2 regions of the Mesorhizobium sp. WSM4837 genome follow, and region 2 is predicted to be linked to the other one. Evidence: predicted binding sites of a transcription regulator. Region 2 holds the regulator's gene; the other holds the start of a gene.
What was found. Region 2 encodes PhoB, which activates phosphate uptake and scavenging genes when phosphate is short. Its sites were predicted from a motif close to TGTCATNNANCTGTCAT; they were not measured.

Region 1 (4,368 bases), on a different contig from region 2:
CGCTTCGGCCGGTTCCCGGACGATCAGCAGCGTATTGGTGCCGATTTCCTGGCCGTGGGCTTCGAAATTGTCGAGAAAGCGCTGTCCGTCGCGAACAGTGAATGTCGAGGGCAGGTTTCGCACGAAGATACCGACGCCCTTGCGGGCGGTGAGGTGGCCCTCATGCTGTAACTGCTGCAGCGCCCGGCGAAGCGTAATGCGGGTGACCGCGAATTTCTCTGCCAGATGCGTTTCTCCGGGAAGCTGGCTGCCCGGCGCAAGACTGCCGCTCTCGATCAGATCGAAGATGTGATCGTAGATCTGCTGCCAGATCGGCGTATCGTTGCGTGGCCGAAAGACCAGCCCGTCAAAGGCCAGAAGGCGATTGCCATTGCGCTCGTGTGGTATTGAAATTTTCGTGTCCAAGTTCATGAAACCTTATCCACCGGCGACCGCTGTGCAGACCATCGGTCTGTGCGGGACAGCCCGGAGCTATAGACAATTTGTCCATGGACCATGGTGGCCACCACACGCGGATGCTCTGGATCGCCAGCATCGACCAGGATCAGATCCGCCCGGCGGCCGGCAACAAGCGAGCCGCGATCGTCGAGGCCGGCCACCCGGGCCGGGTTTGCCGAAACCAGATTCCAGATCGAGGGGAAGTCGCCGGCGTCTGGCGAAGACAGTCTGAAGGCCGCATGCAGAGGCGAAGGGTAGTGGTAATCGCTGGTCAGCACCGTGCAAAGTCCGGCTCTGACGGCCTCGGTGGCATTTAGCGCTCCATTATGGCTGCCGCCGCGCACGACGTTGGGCGCGCCGAGGATCACGTCCTCGCCCATTTGCCGCGCGGCCTTGGCTGTTTCGAGCGTTAGCGGAAATTCCGAGGCCTTTGCGCCGAGGGCGCGAAAATACATGCGTTCCTCGGGAGACGCTTCGTCATGGGCAAGAAGCACATTGCCATTGGCCCGCGCAGTTGCGGCCAGCTTCCCGATCGCGATCTCAACCTCGGCGCGGCGGGACCAAATCTGGCCGAGCAACGTCATGTATTGCTCGCGGCTCAAGCCAGACCGCTCCGCCATCTGACCGATCTTGCGGGCAATCGTGCCGTTCAGCACCGACCCCGTCGTGTGATCGTTGACGGCGATGATCGGCCGTGGCCAAAGCGAGAGCCATCGTACGACCTGCGCCATCTGATCAAGCGCGAAGGTCTCCCAGCGCAGATGCAGACGCGTATCGCAGCCAAGGCTATCGCGGAGATCGCAGACCGCGCCGATCAGCTGTTTGGCAGCGTCGAGCGACCGAAGTCCAGGCTCCCACGACACCGTGACGCCGTGAAAGGCCGTGGTTACGCCATTGGCGACAAGCTGGCGGTCCGTATCTTTCAGCGCCAGCGCGGTGTCGAAGCGGACACCGGGCCGCGGCATGATCTGGCGCTCGAAGCCGTCGCCGTGAATATCGACGATCCCCGGAAGCACGAGCAGACCATCGGCATCGATTGTGGAGGCATGGGCCGCTCGCAGCTCTGACAGGGCGCCGCCGGTGACGCTCAGGTCCGCGGTTTCAAGTCCCCGTTCGGTTAGGATGCGACCACCCTGGATGTGCCAGTTCACTGTATCCCTCAAAAAAGCAAAGGCTGCCGGTGGCGCCGGCGAAATGTCACGAGCACGTCATCTGCTGCGTATACGGATTAGCGGGTAACAGTTTCCTGTCTATACAGCAAAGGAAAAACGATGATCCGCAGCATCGCAACCGCACTCGCCCTGACGCTTGCCTCCGCCGTTCCAGTGTTTGCGGAGCCAGTGAAATTCGCGGTAACCGACATGGAGGGACTGGAGGCTCTTCAGCAGGAATTCGGTGCTTTCCAGACCGCTCTTGAGGAGGCGACCGGCCTGGATGTCGAGCTGTTTCCGGTCAGTTCGCGGACCACCGCCGTCGAGGCGATGAATTCCGGGCAGGTCGATCTTGTCCTGACCGGTCCTGCAGAATACGTCGTCATGAAGGAATTAAGCCAGCCGAAGATTGTTGTCGCCTGGCAGCGCCCCGACTATTTCGCTCAGATCGCCGTGCTGGCGAATGGACCGATCCGCTCGGTCGAAGACTTGATGGGCAAGAAGGTCGCATTCGGCTCGGTCGGCTCGACCTCCCAGCACCTCGGCCCCGCGCAGGCGCTGGCCGATTTCAACCTGAAATATGCCACCGATTACGAACCAGTAATCATATCGCGCAACATCGCGGCTGAGGCTCTCATCCGCGGCGACATCGCCGCTATCGGCTTGAATTTCGGCTATCTCAACTCGGTCCGGGAAGCATTCCCCGACGTTGCCTTCTCGGTCATCGCACGGGGCCGCGATCTGCCGAACGACATTCTTGTCGCCCGCAAGGACATTTCAGATGACGTGTTCGTCAAGATCCGCGATGCCTTTGCGAAGAATGGCAATGAGCTGATGAAAGCGATCCTGACCGGCGAGGACAACCAGAAATTCAAGGGCGGTTTCTTCCTGACTGATGTCAGGGACTCGGACTACGACTATGTCCGCTCGATGTACCGCACGATCGGAATCGAGACCCTCACCGACTTCGTAAACTGAGGCTCGCTCCTTTTCAGCGACAACGCCGGCGGCTAACCGCCGGCCTGTTTCGCAGTTCGGTCTGGGCCAAGAGGTCACTATGACAGCGATCATTCGGGCGCACGATCTTGCGAAGAGCTATGCGAACGGAAAGGTCATTTTCTCCAGTATCGGCCTCACCATAGCATCGCGCGAACGGGTTGCCCTGATTGGCTCGAACGGTGCTGGAAAATCCACCCTGCTCAAATGCCTCATTGGTCTTCTACCGTCGAGCGGTGGCGAGGTCGTCACCCTCGGCGAGAGCTTCCGCTCGGCGCCGTCCGTCGCCCAGCTGCGGCGCATACGCAGGCAGATCGGATTTGTCTTCCAGCACCACGGACTGGTCAGCCGACAATCGGTTCTTACAAACGTTTTGCAGGGCAAGCTCGGGCTGCCCGGCGGCTGGCGCGGCTGGCACCATTCCATCGCAAAGCAACACTGGCGCGAGGAAGCAATGCAGGCCCTCGCCGAAGTGCGGCTTCTCGGCAAGGCGGGCGCCCGCGCCGACGCGCTTTCTGGAGGGCAGGCGCAGCGGGTGGCGATTGCCCGTGCGTTGATCCGGCGTCCGAAGCTTTTGATAGCAGACGAACCGGCGGCAAGTCTCGACCCGGCGGCTGGACATGATGTGATGCGCGTCTTCTCCGAGCTGACCCAGGAACAGGCGATCACTTTGGTCTACACCACGCACGACATGGAGCATGCTCTCGACTACTCCGACCGCTTGATAGCGCTCAAGGCGGGCAAGGTCTTCTTCGACCGACCGACGGCGCAGGTGACCCGCGCTGATCTGAAAGACGTCTTCGATGCATGACCGCCTTTCGCTGAGCCGGATTCCATCGATCTCGCCAGTCACTTTCAGCTTTGCCGTCGCTTTGGCCGCTCTCGTGATCGTTTCCGCCGGGCAGGTCGCACCTTCGCCGGAACAACTGGCAGGCGGGGTGCCCCGAATGGTCCGTCTCGTCGGCCGCATGATACCCCCAAATGTCGAGCCAGGGTTCCTCCTGAGGGTTTTCTGGCGCATGGTCGAAACGTTTCAGATAGCGCTCGTGGGGACAGCAATAGGTGTCGTCCTCAGCTTGCCGTTTGCCTGGCTCTCGGCCAAGGACATAACCCCGATCGGCCCGTTCCGGCATATCTCCAGGATGCTGGTCTCGTTGTTCAGGACTGTTCCAGATTTGGTCTGGGCACTACTTTTCGTGTCAGCCGTTGGTCTCGGGGCGGTTGCCGGCACCATGACCATCGTCGTCGATACGATCGGCTTTTGCGGACGCTTCTTCGCCGAGGCGATGGAGGATGCCGACGAAAGACCTCAGGAAGCGCTGTTTGCAATCGGCGCCGGACGATTCTCTGTTCTGTGCGGGGCAGTACTGCCTGACGCCATGCCGTCCCTGATAAACACCACGCTCTTCGCGCTTGAAAAGGCAGTGCGCTCGTCCGTTGTTCTCGGCCTCGTTGGAGCCGGTGGCATCGGACAGGAGCTGAAGGTCGCGTTCGATCTTTTCCAATACAGGAATGCCTCGACCATCATTCTCGTGATCTTTGCCATCGTGGTGTTGATGGAGTTCGTGACGGATCGCTTGCGCTCGAAGGTCCAGTAGTTGCAGGCTAGGCATGTGCGCCGCAAATCGACAGGACGCAGCGATGGCCGAAGACGGAGGGTCGATCACCTACGGCACGAAGATAAGGAACAGATAGGCGACAAATACGACGAGATGAACGAGCCCCGTCAGCATCGTTGTTCGGCCCGTCCCAAAGCTCACGATGCTGATGGCAAGCGCGAGGA
Region 2 (4,368 bases):
AAGTGAATATCAATAATCTGGCGGCGGTGCCTTCGATCGTCTTCGGCCTGCTTGGACTTGCCGTATTCTTGAATTTCTTCGGCATGCCGCGCTCAGCCCCGTTGGTCGGCGGCATGGTGCTGGCGCTGATGACCCTGCCGATCATCATTATCGCCTCGCGCGCTTCGCTGCGCGCCGTGCCCCCGTCGATCCGCGAGGCGGCGCTTGGCATCGGAGCGTCCAAGGTCCAGACCGTATTCCATCACGTGCTGCCGCTGGCGATGCCGGGCATCATGACCGGCACCATCCTCGGAATGGCGCATGCGCTCGGTGAAACCGCGCCGTTGCTGATGATCGGCATGGTCGCCTTCATCGTCGACATTCCCGGCGGCTTCACCGATCCCGCGACGATCCTGCCGGTGCAGATTTTCATGTGGGCGGATTTCCCGGAAGCGGGGTTCCAGCAGAAGACTTCGGCGGCGATTTTGATTTTGCTGGTGTTTTTGGTCATCATGAATGCCATCGCGGTGATACTGCGCAGGCGCTTCGAGCGGCGCTGGTAAGGAGTAGAGGATATGAACATCATGACGGAAGCCGGCGTCGAGCAGAAACTGAGCAGCGCAACCAACGCCCCTTCGATCAAGATGAAGGGCGAAAAGGTCTCTGTTCACTACGGCGAGAAGCGAGCTCTGTTCGACGTCGATCTCGATGTCCGCGAGCATCAGGTGACGGCGTTGATCGGGCCATCGGGCTGTGGCAAGTCGACGTTCCTGCGTTGCCTGAACCGAATGAACGACACCATCGATATCGCGCGGGTGAGCGGCAAGATCACGCTCGACGGCGAGAACGTCTACGACCCGAAAATCGATGTCGTCGAGTTGCGAGCTCGCGTGGGCATGGTATTCCAGAAGCCGAACCCGTTTCCGAAGTCGATCTACGAAAACGTCGCCTACGGTCCGCGCATCCACGGCCTGGCCAGGAGCAAGGCCGAGTTGGACGGCATCGTCGAATCGAGCCTGAAGAAGGCCGGCCTGTTCAACGAGGTCAAGGATCGCCTGCTCGAGTCGGGTACTGGACTGTCCGGCGGACAGCAGCAGCGCCTGTGCATCGCGCGCGCCATCGCGGTGTCGCCGGAAGTGATCCTGATGGACGAGCCCTGTTCGGCGCTCGATCCGATCGCCACCGCCCGCGTCGAGGAACTGATCGACGAACTGCGCCAGAACTATACGATCGTCATCGTCACCCATTCGATGCAGCAGGCGGCGCGCGTGTCGCAACGCACGGCGATGTTCCATCTCGGCTATCTGGTCGAGGAGGGCGCGACCGACAAGATGTTCACCAACCCCGACGACAAGCGCACCCAGGACTACATCACCGGCCGGTTCGGCTGAGCGGTCCGGCGAATTTCGAACACGAGGACAGCACCATGGGTGAACACACCGTCGCATCTTTCGACGAGGAACTGGAGCACATCGACCGGCTGATCCGCGACATGGACGAGCTCGCCGCCGCAATGGTCGCGGCCTCGATCCGCGCGTTGCTTGCGTCGGACAATGCGATGGCGCAGCGCGTCGTCTCGGATGACGCCATCATGGATGCGCGGCAGCGCGAGCTCGACGACAGCGCGATCACGCTGATCGCCAAGCGGCAGCCGATGGCGCAGGATCTGCGCGCCGTGGTTGGCGCAATCCGCATGGCGGGCGATCTCGAGCGCATCGGCGATCTGGCCAAGAACATTGCCAAGCGGGTCAGCGCAGTCGGGCAGAGCGCGACGCCGCGTAATCTGTCGCACGGTATCGACGCGATGGCGGATCTCGTTCTTGTGCAGCTGCGCGGCGTGGTCGAGCACTATGTGTCGCGCGATGCCGGCGCGTTGAAGGAACTGCGCGCCGACGACCAGAAGATCGACGTGAAATATACGGCGGTTTTTCGCGAACTCCTGACTTACATGATGGAGGATCCGCGCAACATCACCGCCTGCACGCACCTTCTGTTCTGCGCCAAGAATCTCGAGCGTATCGGCGATCATGTCACCAACATTGCCGAAAACGCCTATTTTGTCGTGACCGGGCAGCAATTGCCGGCAGATCGCCCGAAGCTCGACGAAACGACGATGTCGGCGCCGGCGACATGACAGGAGTGACCGGCCGATGATCGCGCCGCGCATCATGGTGGTGGAGGATGAAGAGCCGCTAGGCGTCCTCCTCCGTTACAATCTGGAATCCGAAGGCTATCAGGTCGAGGTGGTGACGCGCGGTGACGAGGCCGAAATCCGGCTGCAGGAAAACGTGCCCGATCTTTTGGTGCTCGACTGGATGGTGCCGGCGGTTTCCGGCATCGAGCTTTGCCGGCGCCTTCGGGTGCGCCCCGAAACCGAGCGGCTGCCGATCATCATGCTGACCGCGCGCGGCGAGGAGAGCGACCGGGTGCGCGGCCTTTCGACCGGAGCCGACGACTATCTGGTCAAGCCGTTCTCGACACCGGAATTCATGGCCAGGGTCAAGGCGCTGCTGCGCCGCGCCAAGCCGGAAGTGCTGTCCAGCGTGCTCAAGGTCGGCGACATCATGCTCGATCGTGAATCGCACCGGGTCTATCGCAAGAAGAGCGAGATCCGGCTCGGGCCGACCGAATTCCGGCTGCTCGAATTCATGATGCGCCACCCGGGCCGGGTCTTCTCGCGCAGTCAGTTGCTCGACAATGTCTGGGGCGAGACGATCTACATCGACGAGCGCACGGTGGACGTCCATGTCGGCCGGTTGCGCAAGGCGGTCAACAATGGTCGCATGCCCGATGTCATCCGCACCATCCGCGGCGCCGGCTATGCGATCAGGGAAGACTAGCTAGGGATGTGCTGATATTCAGGTGATGCCGGCCTGCGAACGGCGGCTTCCTGCGCTTACCTACAGCGCCGCGCGCCCTGTTGGGCACGCAAAGGACGCTGTAGAACTTTGATTTTGCGCACGACCTTTCCGAAATCGATCTCGATTTCGGGGTCATGCGCGGGCTCACGTACCCAAAAGTACGCTCCGCTCCGGTTCTCGGAACCCACCATTCTCGACTCGGCCTGACCTGAATCTCAACACACCCCAAGTCGCGACCCGGGAATCCTTCAAGCCACGTTCTTTCCGACCGAGCCGGCTCGTGCCTGGATGCTCGGCGCGAAAATCTCCTGGTCGACGAAGCTTAGCGCCCGCATGGCGCAGCCTTCGCGGATCAGCGGCAGCTCGTTCGGCTCGGTGTCGAAGGAAATCGAACCCGAATGCTGGCCGCCGGCGGTCTGGGCGATGGCCTCGCGCAGGGCCGGCTCGATCAGGTCGAAGGCGGCAGCGCTGGCGCCGACCATGGCCACCGGCGCCGGATCGATCAGCGCAAACAGGCTGCCGAGCCCGAAGCCGAGCGCCTCGCCGGCCTTGCGGTAGGCTTCGCGCTCCGGTCCGTCCATCTCGCGCGCCCGGGCCGCCAAGGCCCGCATGTCGGCGTCGCTGACATCGGCGACCGGCTCGGCGTTCTCGCTCAACAGCCTTGCGTTGCGCCAGATGGCGTAGTTGCCGGCATAAGCCTCGACGCAGCCGCGCCGCCCGCAGCGGCAAAGCGCGCCGCCCGGCCGATGGATCATGTGGCCGAATTCGCCGCCTGAGGAGTGGGTGCCGGTGAACAGCTCGCCCTTCAGCACCAGCCCCATACCGATGCCGTGCGAGAGCAGGATGGCGATGAAATCGTCGCGGTAGCGATCCGGGTGGCGCCAGCGCAGCGCCACGGCCATCATGTTGCAGTCGTTCTCCATGATGGCCGGGATGCCGAACTCGCGTTCCAGAATGTCGGCGAAGGCGATGTTCGTCTGCGGCGTGATCGGCGACCACAACATGGCGCGCGCGTGGGAATCGGTGATGCCCTGGATCGCCAGCGCGATGCGGGCGACGCTTTGGACATCGAGGTCGGGATCTTCGAGCCGGCGCCGGACGATGGCGACACATTCCTCGATCAGCGCGTCACGCGACATGGTCAGCGTGTCCAGCCGGCGCTGTTCCTCGGCGACCACTTGTCCGGCATAATCGATGACGGCGACCGACAGGAAATTCAGCGACAACACGACGGCCAACACCGCAGCGGCTTGCGGATTGAGGCTGAGGCCGACCTGCGGCCGGCCGCGTTTCAGCGAAACCGTCTCGCTCGCCTTGCTCTCGGCCAGGATGCCTTCCTGGATCAGGTCGGCAGAGATCGCCGATATGGTCGAATGGCTGAGGCCGGTGGTCGCGGCGATCTCGGTCCGCGACGGCTGGCCTGCCCGGCGCACGGCCGAAATCACCATCGCCCGGTTGCGCCGGCGCAGATCGTCATGACGGATTCCCACCGACATTTTTTGTTTCCTCCTCATTGCCGCGGCCGCTC

Region 1: the regulator PhoB is predicted to act here: its motif matches at 1,634-1,650, upstream of AC0L3D_RS01210 (PhnD/SsuA/transferrin family substrate-binding protein).

What each region holds. Positions count from the first base shown of each region.
Region 1 covers NZ_JBVVQE010000001.1:258,949-263,316, reverse strand. The annotation lists gene phnF (phosphonate metabolism transcriptional regulator PhnF) at 1-411, opposite strand, end outside; gene AC0L3D_RS01215 (alpha-D-ribose 1-methylphosphonate 5-triphosphate diphosphatase) at 408-1,589, opposite strand; gene AC0L3D_RS01210 (PhnD/SsuA/transferrin family substrate-binding protein) at 1,710-2,567, shown strand; gene AC0L3D_RS01205 (phosphonate ABC transporter ATP-binding protein) at 2,647-3,396, shown strand; gene phnE (phosphonate ABC transporter, permease protein PhnE) at 3,389-4,183, shown strand; gene AC0L3D_RS01195 (calcium:cation antiporter) at 4,253-4,368, opposite strand, start outside.
Region 2 covers NZ_JBVVQE010000034.1:64,112-68,479, forward strand. The annotation lists gene pstA (phosphate ABC transporter permease PstA) at 1-542, shown strand, start outside; gene pstB (phosphate ABC transporter ATP-binding protein PstB) at 555-1,370, shown strand; gene phoU (phosphate signaling complex protein PhoU) at 1,406-2,113, shown strand; gene phoB (phosphate regulon transcriptional regulator PhoB) at 2,130-2,819, shown strand; gene AC0L3D_RS20445 (ROK family protein) at 3,089-4,336, opposite strand.